DNA from 3 places in the Planococcus sp. FY231025 genome. Region 1 is predicted to be linked to each of the others. Evidence: riboswitches for the same ligand, from Rfam matches in the RefSeq annotation. Region 1 holds a riboswitch; each other region holds the start of a gene.
What was found. Region 1 has a riboswitch for S-adenosylmethionine ahead of mtnK (S-methyl-5-thioribose kinase). Riboswitches for the same ligand answer to the same signal wherever they lie in the genome.

Region 1 (5,542 bases):
AAGCTTCCGCTTTTGTCGCGTCGGTCGTTGCTTCTTCGCTGACTTCGCCTTTTGGCTGGCAGGCCGCCAAAAACGCGCTGATGATCAAAAGAAATGCTAGCAATAAAAACGATTGTCTTTTCATGAATGGGCTCCTTTTCCTGGGTAAGCGCCGAGGGCGGCAGGGATATTTTTCTCGTAATCCGGTTTGATGATGCCTTTTTCCGTGATGATGGCTGTGATGAGCCGGGCCGGCGCGACATCAAAGGCGGGGTTGAACACTTTTGTGCCAAGCGGCGCCACCGGTTCTCCCGCAAAATGGGTGATTTCTTCCGGTTTCCGTTCTTCAATCGGAATTTCTGCACCGGAACCGATCGACACGTCGAATGTCGAAGACGGAGCGGCTACATAAAACGGGATGTTGTAGGCATTGGCAAGGATCGCCAAGTTCAGGGTGCCGATCTTATTGGCTGTGTCGCCGTTTGCTGCGATGCGGTCCGCACCGACAATGATCGCCTCGACCTCTTTCGCCTCGATCGTGTGGGCTGCCATGCTGTCGGTGATCAACGTGACGTCGACGCCTGATTGCTGCAGCTCCCAGACGGTCAGCCGGGATCCTTGGAATACCGGCCGCGTCTCGCAGGCGTAGACTTCAAATTCCCGGCCGATTTCCGCTCCGAGATGGAACGGCGCCAACGCCGTGCCGTATTTGGCCGTCGCGATGGAACCGGCGTTGCAGATGGTCATGACGCGTTTTTTGCCCTCGAGCAGCGCGAGTCCGTATGCGCCGATCTGGCGGCAGGAAGCTTCGTCTTCCTCGTGGATCCGGACCGCTTCTTCTGCCAGCAATTGTTTTGCCGCATCCACTGACCCAGCGTTCCGGACCACCGATGCTAGCCGCTGGAGCGCCCAGACGAGATTGACTGCCGTCGGGCGTGAGCTTCCCAGGTATTCGGCATCTTTTTGGACGAGGCGGAAAAACGTCTCCAAGTCTTCCGTTTCGTGGCGGACGGCGGAAAGCGCCAGCCCGTAGGCAGCGGCGATGCCGATTGCCGGAGCGCCGCGCACTTTCAATGTGAAGATGGCGTCAAAGACATCTTCGAGCGTCTCAAGTGTGACATATTCAATTTCATGTGGCAGTTTCTGCTGATCAAGTATGACCAGTTGGCCTTCGGACCAGGAAATCGACAACGGGATGCTCATCGTGCTTCCCCCTCTGCCAAACGGACAACTGTCCCTATGTCTTTGATGGTGCGCCGGTGGAGGATCAAGGTTTCACCGAGCTCCAGCGCCTGTTTTTTCAATTCGATGCGCCGTGCTTCCTCTTCAATGCCGTCGAGGTCCTTGACGTGCGCCAAGCCGATGGTGCGGCGAATCAATTCGCAGCCGGCAAAGCCGAGCGCATCGCTAAATACTTTTTCAAGGATCGCTTCGCGGTAGCCGGGCGTATTTTTGAACGCCTCCACGCCTTCTGCTTCCCATAAAGCGCTGAAGGTCCCTTCAAACGTTTCCCATGTCTTTGCGATATGGTCTGTGATCACTTTGCGTCCTTCGCCGGTTCGCGTGATCCCTTGAGCGATCAGATTTGCAAGGAACAGCCCCACGTCAAAACCGATCGGCCCGTAAAACGCGAATTCCGGATCAATGACTTTCGTCTCTTTCGCACTGGCGAAAATGCTGCCGGTATGGAGGTCGCCATGCAGCAATGCTTCCGCTTCCGTCAAAAAGCTGTACTTCAATTTGGCGGCCTCCAGCTGAAGCGGCGCGTTGTTCCAGATCGCCTCCACTGCCGGGCGCAGCTGAGGCTCAAAATCGTTCGTCTCGTGGTCGAAGAACGGATCGGTGAAAATCAGGTCTTCCGTGATTTTGCAGAGCTCCGGATTTGAAAATTCTGCGGCAAGCCGCTTTTTCTCAAACGGATGGAGCGCAAAATCCGATGTGTGGAATAGCGTGCGCGCCAGGTATTCTCCGATATCCGAAGAAAGCTTCGGATAGCTTTCCCCTGCAATGAGGCCTTCGCGTGCAATCTTCAGATGCGACAGGTCCTCCATGACCGTCACCGCCAAATCCGTATCGGTGGCATACACTTCCGGCACAAGGCCCGGTGCAAATTCGCCGTGCTTCAGGAGCGCTGCGGCTTCGGTTTCTGCACGCTTCAATGTCAGCGGCCAGCTTTCGCCGACGACTTTCGCATACGGCAGCGCCTGCTTGATGATGACGCCTTTGCCGCTGGCCGAATCGGTGATCCGGAAAACGTAATTCAAATTGCCGTCGCCGATTTCACGGCACGAAAGTTCTGCCCCTTCCGGGAACGGATAAACGCTTTTCGCCAGGGCGATTGCGGTTTCTTCGGTTAATGCTGCATATTGGTTTGTTGCTATTGTCATAGGTCATCTACCTTTCAGCTGTTGTGGTTGGGTTTGAGAAGCTGTTTTTGGGCAATAAAAAAGCCCCTTTCCAAAGAAAGAGGCGTAGAATAAGAGATTCCGCACCTCTTATCTTTCAGAAACCGCGGTTTCTGATGGAATTAGCACCGTGCCTTGCGGGATGTTCATCCCGGCGCAAAAGCGCCCCTTCTCACGAAGGAATTACGGTCGGTTGCTGGGCGTCATAGGGCCAATATCCCTCTGCCTGCTCTTGATAAGAGTGTTTGTTGTTAATACTGTATGCTGTTTGAAATGAATCCTATCATGGTTCAGAATTGAGTGTCAATAATTTTTTTTGCAAAAAAAATTTTCGCGGGTAACGATTGACAGATGGTTTTCGGCATGGAATAATCAAAATTAATTTACTCTTTCAAAAACCAATTGAATACTTTCTTATTCAGAGCAGGTGGAGGGACAAGCCCTATGATACCCGGCAACCGGTCCAGTGGACACGGTGCTAATTCTTGCAGCGCGATTTCGCGGCTGAGAAATAAGAAGTCGTTAACGCCCTTAACCTCTTCTTGTTTGAAGAGGTTTTTTTATGCCGATTTCACCTTTTTATATTTTGTTGAATTAATTATTATATCTGCCGATATTCCGCAAAACAGCTTCGTAAGACCGCTTGCTCCTTCGCGCTATGCGCTTCGTCGCAAAGACAGGGCACATTGCGCCCTGCCTTTGCCGCGGGCTCGCGCCGAGCTAACTCGAGCTTTACGCCCGAGTGGATCTCGACACTTCGCTGGTCCCGCAGGCGTCTCCGCTGTTTTGCTTCATATCTAAAAAGTGTTAAAAAAGCAGTGCAAATTAAAAACCTAAACTTGATTTTAAATGGAGTGTGCATATAGTGAGCATTTTGACAGCAACGTACCAGCTTTATGGCAAACCCGGTTCATTTGAAAAAAAGGCGGAAGGCATCGCCCTCGGCCTGACGATCGGATCGTGGACGGACCTGCCTTTGCTGGAGCAGGAACAATTAAAGCACCATAAAGGGCAAGTCGTATCAGTGCAGGAATTCGGGGATGCCCCGCATCCGCTAAAACCCGACGCCATAAAAGCCGAAGTGAAGATTGCTTATCCGAGCGCCAACTTCTCAGCGGACCTGCCGGCGATCCTGACGACAGTATTCGGCAAATTGTCGCTCGACGGCGAAGTGAAGCTTCTGGACCTCGAATTCAGCGAAGAGCTGCTCGCCCATTTCCCGGGCCCGCGCTTCGGCATCGAAGGCATCCGCAGCAAGCTGGGCGTCACGGACCGGCCGCTCGTCATGAGCATATTCAAAGGTGTCATCGGCCGCGACCTGGATTTCATGGCCGCACAGCTCCGCGAACAGGCGCTTGGTGGCGTAGATTTGGTGAAAGACGACGAGATCCTCTTCGACAATCCGCTGACGCCGTTCGACCAGCGGATCACCACCGGCAAGAGCGTACTCGAAGCCGTCTTTGAAGAAACCGGCCACCGCACGCTTTACGCGGTAAACTTATCGGGCCGCACTTCCGGCTTGCGTGACAAAGCGAAAAAAGCGCGCGAACTCGGCGCGGACGCCCTTTTGTTCAATGTCCATGCGTACGGGCTTGATGTGCTCCAGGAACTGGCGGAGGATACGGAAATCGGCTTGCCGCTCATGGCGCATCCGGCATTCAGCGGCGCTTTTACCTCTTCCCCGTTCTACGGGCTGTCGACGGCGCTTGCACTCGGGAAGCTGACGCGCATCGCCGGCGCCGACTTCTCGCTGTTCCCTTCCCCTTACGGAAGTGTTGCACTTGAAAAAGCGCAGGCGCTTGCACTCGGCAATGCCTTGGTGGAGGAAAGCCCGCTGAAACGCAGCTTCCCGGTTCCATCAGCCGGCATCCATCCCGGCCTCGTGCCGCTATTGATCAATGATTTCGGCATCGACAGCATCATCAATGCCGGAGGCGGCGTGCATGGCCATCCGTACGGCGCAGCTGGCGGCGGCAAGGCATTCCGCCAAGCGGTCGACGCCGTACTCGGCGGAAAAACGCTGGCTGAAGCTTCTGAACAGCATCAAGAATTAAAAACAGCACTGGACATATGGGGGTAACGGCAATGGACAAACCGGTCATCTTTTGCGATTTTGATGGCACGATCACCAACAACGACAACATCATCGCCATCATGAAACATTTCAATCCGCCGGGATGGAGCCCGATCAAGGACGACATCCTGGCGCAGAATATATCAATCCGCGAAGGCGTGGCGAAAATGTTTTCGCTTCTGCCTTCGGACAAGAAAGACGAAGTCGTCGACTATGTGCTCGAACAGGCGGAAATCCGCGAAGGCTTCGCTGAATTTGTGGGCTATGCCAAGGAACAGGACATTCCGCTCTACATCGTCAGCGGCGGCATCGACTTTTTCGTCCATCCGCTGCTCGAACCGTTCGGCCCGTTTGCCGGCGTTTATTGCAACGAAGCGGATTTTTCCGGCGACACGATACGGATTTCTTTCCCGCATGGATGCGACAGTGAATGCACGAGCCAGGGCTGCGGATGCTGCAAGCCATCGATCATCCGGAACCTGTTGGAAAGCGGCGCAGACAGCATCGTCATCGGTGATTCCATCACCGACCTCGAAGCGGCGAAAAGGGCGGATCTCGTCATTGCACGCGACTTCCTTATCGAGAAATGCGAAGAGCTGGGGCTTCCGTATGAACCGTTCGAGAACTTCCACGACGTCATGTCGATCATCGATGCACGGCTGGGGGTGAAATCATGACTGCCCTTCAGGCAAGATGGCAGGAACTTGCAGACATCAAAGACGAACTTGCGTTGCGCGACTGGTTCATGGGGACGAGCGGCAACCTGGCAATCAAGGTCCAGGACGCACCGCTCGAATTCCTGGTGACCGCAAGCGGCAAAGACAAACGCAAACGCACTTCGGAAGATTTCCTGCTGGTGGATGCCTCCGGCAAAGCGGTGGACGACACACCTTTGAAGCCGTCGGCTGAAACGCTGCTGCACTGCGAGGTCTATTCCAAGACGAACGCCGGCTGCAGCCTGCACATCCATACCGTCGCCAATAACGTCATTTCAGAAATCTACGGCGACCAGGGCAAAATCGATTTCCAAGGCCTCGAGCTCATCAAGGCATTCGGCCTGTGGGATGAAGATGCGGTCCTGACA
Region 2 (5,542 bases), on a different contig from region 1:
GGTCGATGCCCAGCTTCTGCAAAGCCGCATGCTCTGCCCGGACCATGTCGCGGATAGTGATTTCCGGAAAATCCGCGCGGTAGGGCTCGCCTGTTTTCGGGTTGACGGACAATGGACCGGTCGATCCGTTGCATCCTCCGAGCACATTGAAGGTGATGACTTGAAATTTCTCTGTATCCACGGCTTTGCCCGGCCCGGCCAACCCTGCCCACCACCCCGGATTCTCCGGAGTGCCGATCGAGAACTGGTCGCCTGTCAAAGCGTGGCATAGGAGAGCGACCGGAGCCCCTTCCTTGCCGCAGCGTTCATATGCGAGTTCGACACCTTCCAAGATTTCCGCCGATTCCAGCGCCAGCGAACCAATGGATACGTAAGCCATCTCATTCACCTCCTCTTATGCGTTTTCCAGAACGGCCGCTTTGATGGCCTGTTCGAGGTCGGCGATCAGGTCTTCCGGATTCTCCAGGCCGATCGACAAGCGGATCAATTCTTCCGTCACCCCTGAAGCTTTCAGTTCTTGAGCCGTCAATTGCTGGTGGGTCGTCGAAGCCGGGTGGATAATCAGCGATTTCGCATCACCGACATTCGCCACGTGGGACCATAAAGCGACACTGTCAATCACTTTCCGGCCTGCTTCACGGCCGCCCTTCACGCCGAAATTGACAATCGAACCATAGCCGTCCTTCAAATATTTTTGGGCCAATTGGTGCGACGGATGATCTTCAAAGCCGATATAGTTGACCCACTCCACTTGCGGATGATCCTTCAGGTATTGGGCGATGATGCGGGCATTGCTGTTGTGGCGCGGAATCCGCAGATGCAGCGTCTCGAGCCCCTGCAAAAAGGCATGTGCACTTTCCGCGCTGAGCGATGGTCCGAAATCACGCAGCAGCTGGACGCGGAGTTTGGTCGCAAATGCCGCTCCTGCCGCATCGATTCCATAGCGGATGCCGTGATAGCTTTCATCCGGTTCCGTGTAGTTGGGGAATCGCGGATTGTCGTAGTCGAATTTACCGCTGTCGACGACCACTCCGCCGATGGTCGTCCCGTGCCCGCCAATCCATTTCGTTGCCGAATGAATAACGACGTCCGCCCCGAACTCGATCGGGTTGCTGCCGTACGGCGAAGCGAATGTATTGTCGATCAATAATGGCAGGCCGTTTTCATGGGCAATCTCCGCCACTTTTTCAACATCAAAGACGTTCAGGCTTGGATTGCCGATGATCTCCCCGAAAATCGCTTTTGTCTTGTCTGTGATGGCGCCCCGGAAGTTTTCCGGGTCCGTGCCGTCGACAAATTTCACCGTGATGCCGTATCTCGGCAAGGTATTGGCGAACAAGCTGACTGTGCCTCCGTACAAATTGCTGTCTGCCACGATTTCGTCGCCGGCTTCCGCCAAGTTCATTACGGAGAATGCGATGGCCGCCATGCCGGAAGACAGGGCGACAGCTGCCGACCCGCCTTCAAGAAGAGCCACACGCTGTTCAAATACATCCACCGTAGGGTTCATGATGCGCGAATAGATATTTCCTGCTTCTTTCAAGCCGAACAAGTTCTGGGCATGTTCCGTATTCTTAAACACATAGGAAGTCGTTTTATGGATGGCGACCCCTCTCGCTCCGGTCACTGGGTCCGGCTGCTGTCCGCCGTGCAATAAAAGCGTTTCTGGTTTAAAATTTGTCATTTCTATTCCTCCTAAGGTTTTTTTGATGGAAACCGCGGGTTGAGGAGGGAACAGAAAAAGCCCTCTTCGGTTAAGAAGAGGGCCGTCACATACGGGTATGCCTCCTCTCATCTGCCAGATCCCGTCTTTCCGGATCTGTAGGATTTAGCACCTTTCCAAGCTGAGCTGCTTGTCGGTTGCCGGGCATCACAGGGCCTATTCCCTCCGCCTCTCTTGATAAGAGTATTCAGATTTAGTTTTCCATCATGTCCTGAAGTATATAAAATGGATGTGGGATTTGTCAAGCGGATAATTCTAAAAATTTTGAAACCTGCGCTCTTTTCAAACGTTAAATCTATAAGAGAAGGAGTGGAAAAGATGTTTTCATGGATAGTTATTGCTCTCATCATCGGTTATATTGTCGGCTGCATGCATGGTTCACTGGTCGCGCAGCTATTGACAGGCGTCAACATCAAAAAAGAAGGCGTCAAAAATTCAGGCGCTTCAAATGCAGCCATCGTGCTCGGCTGGAAATACGGAGCGCTGGTCGCTTTCCTGGATATTCTCAAAGGCGCAGCTGCCGTGTGGGTGTTCCGCTGGGCGCTGAATGCTTCTTCACTTTCAGAAGAAACCGTCTGGGCCCTGCTGTTCGTCGTCGGTGCCGGCGTCGTCATTGGACACAACTTCCCTTTCTATATGAGGTTCAACGGCGGAAAAGGAACAGCGGCCGTCATCGGCGTCATGGTGGCGCTCGACTGGAAGCTTGGCTTGGCCGGCCTGCTGCTTCTTGTCGGAGCAGCACTCGCCACCAATTACCTGGTCGCGGGCGTCTTGGTCCTGTATGCCACGTTCTTCGCCATTGCCTGGTGGCCCGCTGAAGGCGGACTGCCTTTGTTCATTGCGGCTGCGCTGTTCGCGATGGCTGTATTCAAGCACACGGAAAACATTTCCCGCATCGCAAACGGCACTGAAAATAAGGTTTCTTCCGTATTCCGGAAAAAGGCTGAAGGATCTTCCTGAAATTTTTTTAAAAGAAAAGGTTGACTTTTTCAACAATCCCCCATAAAGTAGTCCTTACAAATCAAATACGTACATCACTTTCTTATCCAGAGAAACCGAGGGACAGGCCCTATGACGTTTCGGCAGCGGATTCGCATCATGCGAAAACTGTGCTAACTCCTGCAAACGCATTTTTGCGTTTGGAAGATGAGAATGAGATGGTTTCATGCCGAAGCCTTCTTTTTTCTTGTGGATAAGAAAAAAGGGGGCTTTTTTTCGTTCAATTTCGGATAAAAAGCCCTCTGCGAAAAGATTTGCATTACTGGAACAGCTTGAGGAGGCTTACACTATGATTCAATTCGAGGAGGTAACAAAAACCTACCAGTCCGGCAAACAGTCGATCCACGCGCTGAACGGCATCGACCTGACTGTTGAAACTGGTGAAATATACGGCGTCATCGGCTTCAGCGGCGCCGGCAAAAGCTCGCTGATCCGGACAGTCAACCTGCTGGAGCGGCCAAGCAGCGGCCGCGTGCTGATTGACGGAAAAGACATCTCAACCTTGTCCGCAAAAGACATCCGCCAGACGCGGAAAGACATCGGAATGATCTTCCAGCACTTCAACTTGCTGAATTCCAAAACCGTTTTCCACAATGTCGCCATGCCGCTCATCCTTGCCAAAACGCCGAAAAACAAGATCAAGGAACAGGTGAAGGACCTGCTGGATTTTGTCGGTCTGGGCGATCAGGCAGAGAAATATCCCGACCAGCTTTCCGGCGGCCAGAAACAGCGCATTGGCATCGCCCGGGCGCTTGCCACCAATCCATCGGTTCTATTATGCGATGAAGCCACTTCGGCGCTGGATCCGCAGACCACCCAATCCATCCTGGAACTGCTGCGCCGCATCAATCGCGAATACAACATCACGATCCTGCTGATCACTCATGAAATGGGCGTCATCCGTGAAATCTGCGACAAAGTGGCAGTGCTTGAAGCAGGCAAAGTCATCGAACGGGGAACGGTGTTCGAAGTGTTCACCAATCCGCAGCACACGACGACCCAGCGGTTTGTCCGTTCCGTCATGAACGACGAACTGCCGGAATCGCTGCTGAAGCAGATCCAGGACCCGGACCGCAAGCACACCATCTACCGGATCCAGTTCACCGGCGCTTCTGTCGGACAGCCGCTCATGTCGCGGATATCCAGGGACTTCAACCTGGACCTGAATGTTTTGTTTGGCAATATCACCGAACTGCAGGGCGAACCATACGGCAATCTCATTGTCGAATTTACCGGCCCTGCCGCTGAAATCCAGCAGGCCTTAACATCCATACGCAGCAGCAATGTCAAAGTCGAGGAGGTGCGGAATTATGCTAGTTGATAACGAACAAATCCTGGAAGCCCTTTGGGAAACCATCTACATGACGGGCGCATCCTTCCTGTTCTCGCTGGTCATCGGCTTCCCGCTCGGCATTCTGCTGGTCGTTACCCGAAAAGGCCATTTATTGGCGAACGAACCGGTTTCAAAAGTACTGAATATCATCATCAATATTTTCCGGTCCGTGCCTTTCATCATTTTGATGGTCGCCATCATCCCGATCACCCGGCTGATTGTCGGCACATCCATCGGGACGGCCGCTGCCATCGTGCCGCTCGTCTTCTATGCCGGCCCTTATATCGCCCGGCTGATCGAAAACTCGCTGCTTGAAGTCGACCATGGTGTTATCGAAGCTGCCCAAGCCATGGGGGCATCGCCGTTCCAGATCATTTTCCGCTTTCTGATTCCTGAAGCGCTGAGCTCACTGGTTCTGGCCCTGACGATCGCGATCGTCGGGCTGATTGGCGCTTCTGCCATGGCAGGCGCCATCGGAGGCGGCGGACTCGGCGACTTGGCCATCACTTACGGCTATCAGCGGTTTGACACGCTTGTCATGGTCATTACCGTAGCCATCCTGGTCGTCCTTGTACAAGGCGTCCAGTCGGGCGGCAACTTGCTGTCCCGGCGGGTACGCAGAAGATAAATCCGTACTGCAAATTCAATCAAACTAATCTATTGGAGGAATACATCATGAAAAAACTTTCATCTCTTTTATTGCTGGCCATCCTGGCTTTGGTCTTAGCCGCCTGCGGAGGCGGAGACGACAGCGAAGGCGCTGACGGCAACCGCAAAATCACGCTTGGAATCAGCGGCTCGGATACAACCATCTGGGATTACATCGCGGACAAAGCCGAAAAAGAAGGCATCGACCTTGAAATCGTCACTTTCTCGGATTATGTAGCACCGAATATCGCACTTGCTGAAGGCGAACTCGATTTGAACGCTTTCCAGACCATCTCCTATTTTGATGAGTTTGTCGCCGAGCACAATATCGACATCGTTCCGATCGGCTCAACGGTCATTGCACCAATGGGCCTCTACTCCGAGAAATACGAATCCATCGAAGAACTTCCGGACGGTGCACAAATCGCGCTGCCGAACGAAGCGACAAACATGGGCCGCGGATTGCTTCTTCTCCAGGAAGCCGGTTTGATCAAATTGTCCGACGATGCAGGATTGACGGGCACTGCGGAAGATATCATTGAAAACCCGAAAAACATTGAACTTGTGCCGATGATTTCCGGCCAGACGCCGCGTGCAATGCCGGACGTTGCAGCATCCATCATCAATAACGGCATTGCGGTCGACGCCGGCCTAAATCCGACGGAAGATCCGATTGCCCGTGAAAGCGATACGGCAAAACCTTATATCAACCTGATCGCCGCCAGCGCTGAAAATGCCGACGATCCGGATTACCAGAAAATCGTAGAACTTTACCAGCAGGAAGACACAGCCGACTTTATCGTTGAGCATACGAAAGGCGCCCAGATTCCGACATTCGT
Region 3 (5,542 bases), on a different contig from region 1:
AATGGCGTAGTCAAGCCCCGCCTGCGTGCAATGGTACAAGTAGACCGCGTTCAGCACTTCGCGGCCGACCGGCGGCAAGCCAAATGATACGTTGCTGATGCCGAGGATCGTCAAGCTGCGCGGCAGCTTTTCTTTGATCAGGCGGATGCCTTCGATCGTCTCGACAGCCGAGCCGATGTATTGCTGATCGCCGGTGCCGACCGGGAAGACGAGTGGATCGAAAATGATGTCTTCCGGTTCGAGCCCCCATTTGCCGGTCAATAATTCATACGAGCGCTCCGCGATTTCGAGCTTCCGCTCGCGCGTCACCGCCATGCCGGCTTCGTCGATCGTCCCGACGACAACAGCCGCGCCGTATTTTTTCACAAGCGGCATGACGGCATCAAAGCGCTCCTCCCCGTCCTCGAGGTTGATCGAGTTGATGATCGCTTTCCCTTGCGAGAATTTCAGCGCCGCTTCGATGACATCTTCATCCGTGGAATCGATGACGAGCGGCACTTTCACTTTTTTGACAACTTCCTGCATGAATGCCGTCATATCTTCGAGTTCATCACGGTCCGGGTTCGCGAGGCAGATATCGATGACATGTGCACCGTTCTTCACTTGCGCCCGGGCAATTTCCGCCGCTTCCTCGAATTGGCCATCGATGATCAGCCGCTTGAACTTGCGTGAGCCGATGACGTTCGTACGCTCGCCGATAAACAGCGGCCGCATCGTTTCATCGTATTGCAGCGGCTCAATGCCGGATACTGCATGGCCATGGCTTTCCGCTTCCGGCTTTCTTGGCGGAATCCCTTCCATCGCTTCACGTACCGCTTGGATGTGTGCAGGCGTCGTGCCGCAGCAGCCGCCGACCACATTGAGCCAGCCTTTTTCCGCAAAGCCGCGAAGCTTTTTCGACAGCGATTCAGGCGTTTCGTGGTAATGGCCTTCCTCATCCGGCAGCCCCGCATTCGGGTAGCAGCTGACAAAGCCGTCCGATAGCTCGGACAGCGAACGGATATGGTCGGTCATGAATTCCGGCCCCGTCGCGCAGTTCAGGCCGACCGACAGCGGCTTGATATGCTCGATCGAAATATAGAACGCTTCGATGCTTTGCCCGGCGAGCGTCGTGCCCATCGGTTCGATCGTGCCGGACACCATGATCGGCAATTCCTTCCCGAGCTCTTTGAACGCTTCTTTGATGCCGATCGTCGCCGCCTTGACATTGAGCATGTCCTGGCTCGTTTCCAATAGGATCAGATCCGCTCCGCCTTCGACGAGCGCTTTCGCCTGGACGTAGAAATTGTCCTTCATTTCATCGAATGTCACCCCGCCGGTCACCGACAGCGTCTTTGTCGTCGGTCCGATGGCGCCTGCCACAAAGCGCGGCCATTCCGGCGTAGAGAATTTCGCGGCACTCGCTTTGGCGATTTCGACAGCGCGCCGGTTGATTTCAGGCGCCTGGCTGCCAAGGCCGTATTCATCGAGCACGATCGGCGTGCCGCCGAACGTATTCGTGCAGAGGATATCCGCCCCCGCTTCCAAATACGCATCGTGGACGCCTTCGATGACTTCCGGGCGGACGATGTTCAAGTACTCGTTGCACCCGTCGAATTCTTCACCACCGAAATCTTCCGGCGACAGGTCGGCGTTCTGGATCATCGTGCCCATCGCTCCGTCGATGATGAGGATCCGTTTTTCGAGTTGTTGTTCAATGAGAGGTTTCGACATGGCTGTTATCGCTCGCTTTCTGCAAATCTATTTGTCGGATGTAATCGATCAATTCCACGCACATTTCATAGCGCAAAAACGGCGTGATCAGATAGATGCCGTTGAAGAGCCCGGCTGCGGTATCGATCAATTCCTTGGCAATCTGGATGCCTTCCGCTGTCGCCCGCTCCTTGTCTTCGCCGCATGCGCGCATGCGCTCGAGCGCATCTTCCGACAATTTGATGCCTGGCACTTCGTTGTGCAGGAATTCCGAACTGCGGATGCTCGTCAGCGGCATGATGCCAAGGAAGACCGGGGTCTCCAAATGCTTCGTTTCCTCGTAAATTTCAATGATTTTCTCTTTTGTATAGACCGGCTGGGAAATGAAATAATCCGCCCCGCTCTCGATTTTCTGTTCCATGCGCTTGACGGCCCGACTGACGACGCGGACGTTCGGGTTGAACGCCGCCGCCACCGAGAAGTTCGCTTTCTTGCGCAGCGGCTTGCCGGAAAATGAAATGCCTTCGTTGAGCTTCTTGATCAATTGGATCAGTTCCATGCTCGAGACGTCATAGACGCTCGTCGCCCCCGGGAAATCACCCACTTTTGTCGGGTCGCCCGTTACCGCTAATATATCATGCATGCCAAGGGCATCAAGCCCCATGAGATGCGATTGCAGGCCGATCAGGTTGCGGTCGCGGCACGTGATGTGCGCGAGCGGCCGGATGTTTTCCTGTTTCAGGATCGAGCCCATCGCCATGTTCGAGATGCGCGGCGAAGCGAGCGAATTGTCCGCCATCGTCAGCGCATCGATACCTGCTGCATCCAGCGCTTTCGAGCCTTCAATGAACGTGGTGATATCCAGATGGCGCGGCGTGTCGAGCTCAACGATGATCGTCCGCTCAGTCTTCGCTTTTTCGTGGAGCGGCTTGACGTCCAGCGCTTCCGCTTCGCGGATGACAATCGGCTTTCTCTCTGCCACTTTCTTCTCTGTCACCGGCGCCAAGTTCCGCAAGCGTTTTTTCGTTTCCGCAATATGCTTCGGGGTCGTGCCGCAGCAGCCGCCGATCAAGCGTACGCCTTCTTCCCGGAGCAGCAAAGCTGCGCGGCCGAAATAATCCGCTTCCGATTCATAGACGATGCGGCCGTCTTCGACGTCGAGCAGGCTCGCATTCGGATAGGCGGACAAGAATGCCTTTTTCGGCAGCTCGACGCCTTCGAACGCCTGGATCGTGTGATGCGGACCAAGGCGGCAATTGACGCCGACAATGTCTGCACCGAGCGCTTCCAGCTCCTTTAAAGCGTCGTTCAGCAACATGCCATTTTGCAGGATGCCCGGCTCGTGCATCGACACTTGGGCGATGAGCGGCGTTTCCGTGAGGGTTTTCAGATGGGTGACGGTTGCGGCAAGCTCCTCGAAATCATAATACGTCTCAAGCAAGAGGCCGTCCGGATCGCCGGACAGGAGGTGCTGCGCCTGCTGGTCGACCATCGCGATGATCTCTGTGAGCGTCGCGTCGCTTTTGCGGAAGCCCCGGATGCCGCCGATTGTCCCGAAGACAAATTGGCCGCCGGGCGCCGCGGCGCGCTTCGCGATTTCAATCGCCGCACGGTTGATGTCCTTCACTTGCTCCTCAAGTCCGTAGCGCGCAAGCTTATGCGCGTTCGCTCCGTAGGTGTTGGTCTGGATGATATCCGCCCCTGCCCGGATATAGTCGTGGTGGATCTTCTCAATGATTTCCGGGCGCTGGATGTTCAGCTCCTCGTTGCAGTATTCAATGCCATACGAATACAAAAGCGTTCCCATTGCACCGTCCGCCGTCAATACCCTTGTCTTCAACGCTTCCAATAACTTCATGCCGCTCATCCTCCTATGCAAATAAAAAAAGCCCTCCATGAAAAAGAAGGCTTTACGATAACATACTCGTTCTTCTTCATCTCTCAGGCATGGAAATGCCTGCTGGATTTAGCACCTGACCGGTAACGGCTGGTTGCTGAAGCGTCATAGGGCCAGTCCCTCAACTTCTCTCGATAAGAATCTATTATTCAATTTTTTATATCCTAAAATATTAACCCCATATCGGCCGCAGGTCAAGGCAATCTGTCTAAAAAGAAAGAAATTTCTGTTATAAGCTTTCAACTAAGACCCAAATCTGACTCCAACTCATTTTCTTTTTTGACGAAATTCCACAAAATAGCTGCGATGCGCATAGCGATGTATAAAATCTTACCAGCCGTTTCTCATCTTTCCTGTTAAAACCCTTCAGGCTTTGCCACATTAAATGCCACGTCCCGCATCGTAAACTCATACCAAGTGAACGGTCCCTCGGCCAACTCCCAGGTGATTGCGATGTCGGATGGCAGACGGATCCCGTCCACTGTCTGGTATTTTCGGATATGGGCAGTACACGGTACGAGTTCTGCCTTCTCGTCGCTGTCCTTGAAGCGCATTGCCGTAACTTTAAGTAGCTCTCCGTCCGCACCAAAATGAAAAGTTGCCCTTCCTACCACCCAATTGTATGCCATTTCTGCTCGCGCTGTATGGGCGTCAATTGCCTTCCATTCGACATACCTGCTCAAAGCAGCGGACGGAAAGCCACTTAGCTCCATTAAATACCGCTGCATCGACGACTGGTCAGCCTTCGGATTGTTGCAGGTTTTCCCGATAGGGAAGAGTCCCCCCATTTTGATTCGCATGTCCGCCTTGCCCTCTCGAAACTCATCCTTGCCGGTAACCAAAAGCCCGTTTCCCATTTTCATCTTCACTTTCCAGATGAATCCGGGAGGCTCAGCAGTGGTGTATTGCCGTGCTTCAGACGCCATCCACTTTTCCTGTTTGGGTTTGAGCTTCATCCGGCCGATTTGCTTCGCATAAACGCTGCGGATTTCTTCTCTGCCGGCAACGCCGCTCCATTCCATCCATTTCCGCACAGGCGATGGAAGAGCGGCGAGCTCTTCCGAAGCCACTTCCTTCAAAGGCGCATCCAGTCCCTTCAGCAACTCTCCTTTCGGCGATTCAGTTGGTGAATCGCGGCTGGCCCTTTTAGCAACAAACAATATCGAGGCAAGCACAACTAGAGCTGACATTAAGAATTTCATCACTCAGTCCCCTTCCTTATCTAAAACGGACTTTTGTTGGCCAACAGCAGCATCTTCGGTTTTCTGTATCTAATACTATTACGACAATGGAATCGGTTCTCCTGTTATTACACATGAGATATACGTTAAAAAAACAGATAAATACCAAATACTCTAGCCAGAACCTAAGAGATTCATTATTATGTAAGTATGAAATTAAACCAATTCTCAAAGACTATTATTTGATGGAGAGAATTGTTGATCTTTGCTGCCATTCGAAGACATATAAAAATTGACTTATCAAAAAATATCCCTTTACGGGAATATTCTCTTAGAGGTATAATGGGATTATGAAAACACTATTGCATTCTTTATCAGAACCAAATCGCTGGAACATTGTGGAGTTATTGAAGCAAGGTCCGCTGACAGTGGGGGAAATCGCGGAAAAGCTGGATCTTCGGCAGCCGCAAGTTTCCAAGCACCTCCGTGTGCTAAGCGAAGCCGGCATCGTCGCCGTCCGCCCCATTGCCAATCGACGTGTTTACCAGTTGAACCCGGAGCCGTTTCAGGAAATCCAGGAATGGACCGATTCATACCGCCATCTTTGGGAAGACCGGTTCGACCGATTGGATGGTTATTTACACGAAGTCCAAAAAAAACGAAAGGAGGAAAACAAACCGTAACTGCCGGGTCGTGGAGCCACTGAAATCAAGCAAACCATAAGGAGGAATCACAATGTCAGTCAATAAAGGGTCGAACGAGACCTTTACGC

Region 2: linked by a shared signal. The riboswitch ahead of ACTL32_RS16320 (methionine ABC transporter ATP-binding protein) and the one ahead of mtnK (S-methyl-5-thioribose kinase) in region 1 are both predicted to bind S-adenosylmethionine.
Region 3: linked by a shared signal. The riboswitch ahead of ACTL32_RS09665 (bifunctional homocysteine S-methyltransferase/methylenetetrahydrofolate reductase) and the one ahead of mtnK (S-methyl-5-thioribose kinase) in region 1 are both predicted to bind S-adenosylmethionine.

The regions. Positions count from the first base shown of each region.
Region 1 is NZ_JBQJJG010000004.1:143,062-148,603, reverse strand. It holds gene ACTL32_RS04015 (sugar ABC transporter substrate-binding protein) at 1-124, opposite strand, end outside; gene mtnA (S-methyl-5-thioribose-1-phosphate isomerase) at 121-1,182, opposite strand; gene mtnK (S-methyl-5-thioribose kinase) at 1,179-2,366, opposite strand; SAM riboswitch class I at 2,472-2,626, opposite strand; SAM riboswitch class I at 2,796-2,902, shown strand; gene mtnW (2,3-diketo-5-methylthiopentyl-1-phosphate enolase) at 3,250-4,464, shown strand; gene ACTL32_RS03995 (2-hydroxy-3-keto-5-methylthiopentenyl-1-phosphate phosphatase) at 4,470-5,135, shown strand; gene ACTL32_RS03990 (methylthioribulose 1-phosphate dehydratase) at 5,132-5,542, shown strand, end outside.
Region 2 is NZ_JBQJJG010000011.1:25,631-31,172, forward strand. It holds gene metX (homoserine O-acetyltransferase MetX) at 1-379, opposite strand, end outside; gene ACTL32_RS16310 (O-acetylhomoserine aminocarboxypropyltransferase/cysteine synthase family protein) at 395-1,684, opposite strand; SAM riboswitch class I at 1,789-1,907, opposite strand; gene ACTL32_RS16315 (glycerol-3-phosphate acyltransferase) at 2,042-2,683, shown strand; SAM riboswitch class I at 2,763-2,876, shown strand; gene ACTL32_RS16320 (methionine ABC transporter ATP-binding protein) at 3,012-4,043, shown strand; gene ACTL32_RS16325 (methionine ABC transporter permease) at 4,033-4,683, shown strand; gene ACTL32_RS16330 (MetQ/NlpA family ABC transporter substrate-binding protein) at 4,731-5,542, shown strand, end outside.
Region 3 is NZ_JBQJJG010000006.1:48,278-53,819, reverse strand. It holds gene metH (methionine synthase) at 1-1,713, opposite strand, end outside; gene ACTL32_RS09665 (bifunctional homocysteine S-methyltransferase/methylenetetrahydrofolate reductase) at 1,694-3,550, opposite strand; SAM riboswitch class I at 3,624-3,730, opposite strand; gene ACTL32_RS09660 (DUF6544 family protein) at 3,946-4,791, opposite strand; gene ACTL32_RS09655 (ArsR/SmtB family transcription factor) at 5,121-5,453, shown strand; gene ACTL32_RS09650 (SRPBCC family protein) at 5,506-5,542, shown strand, end outside.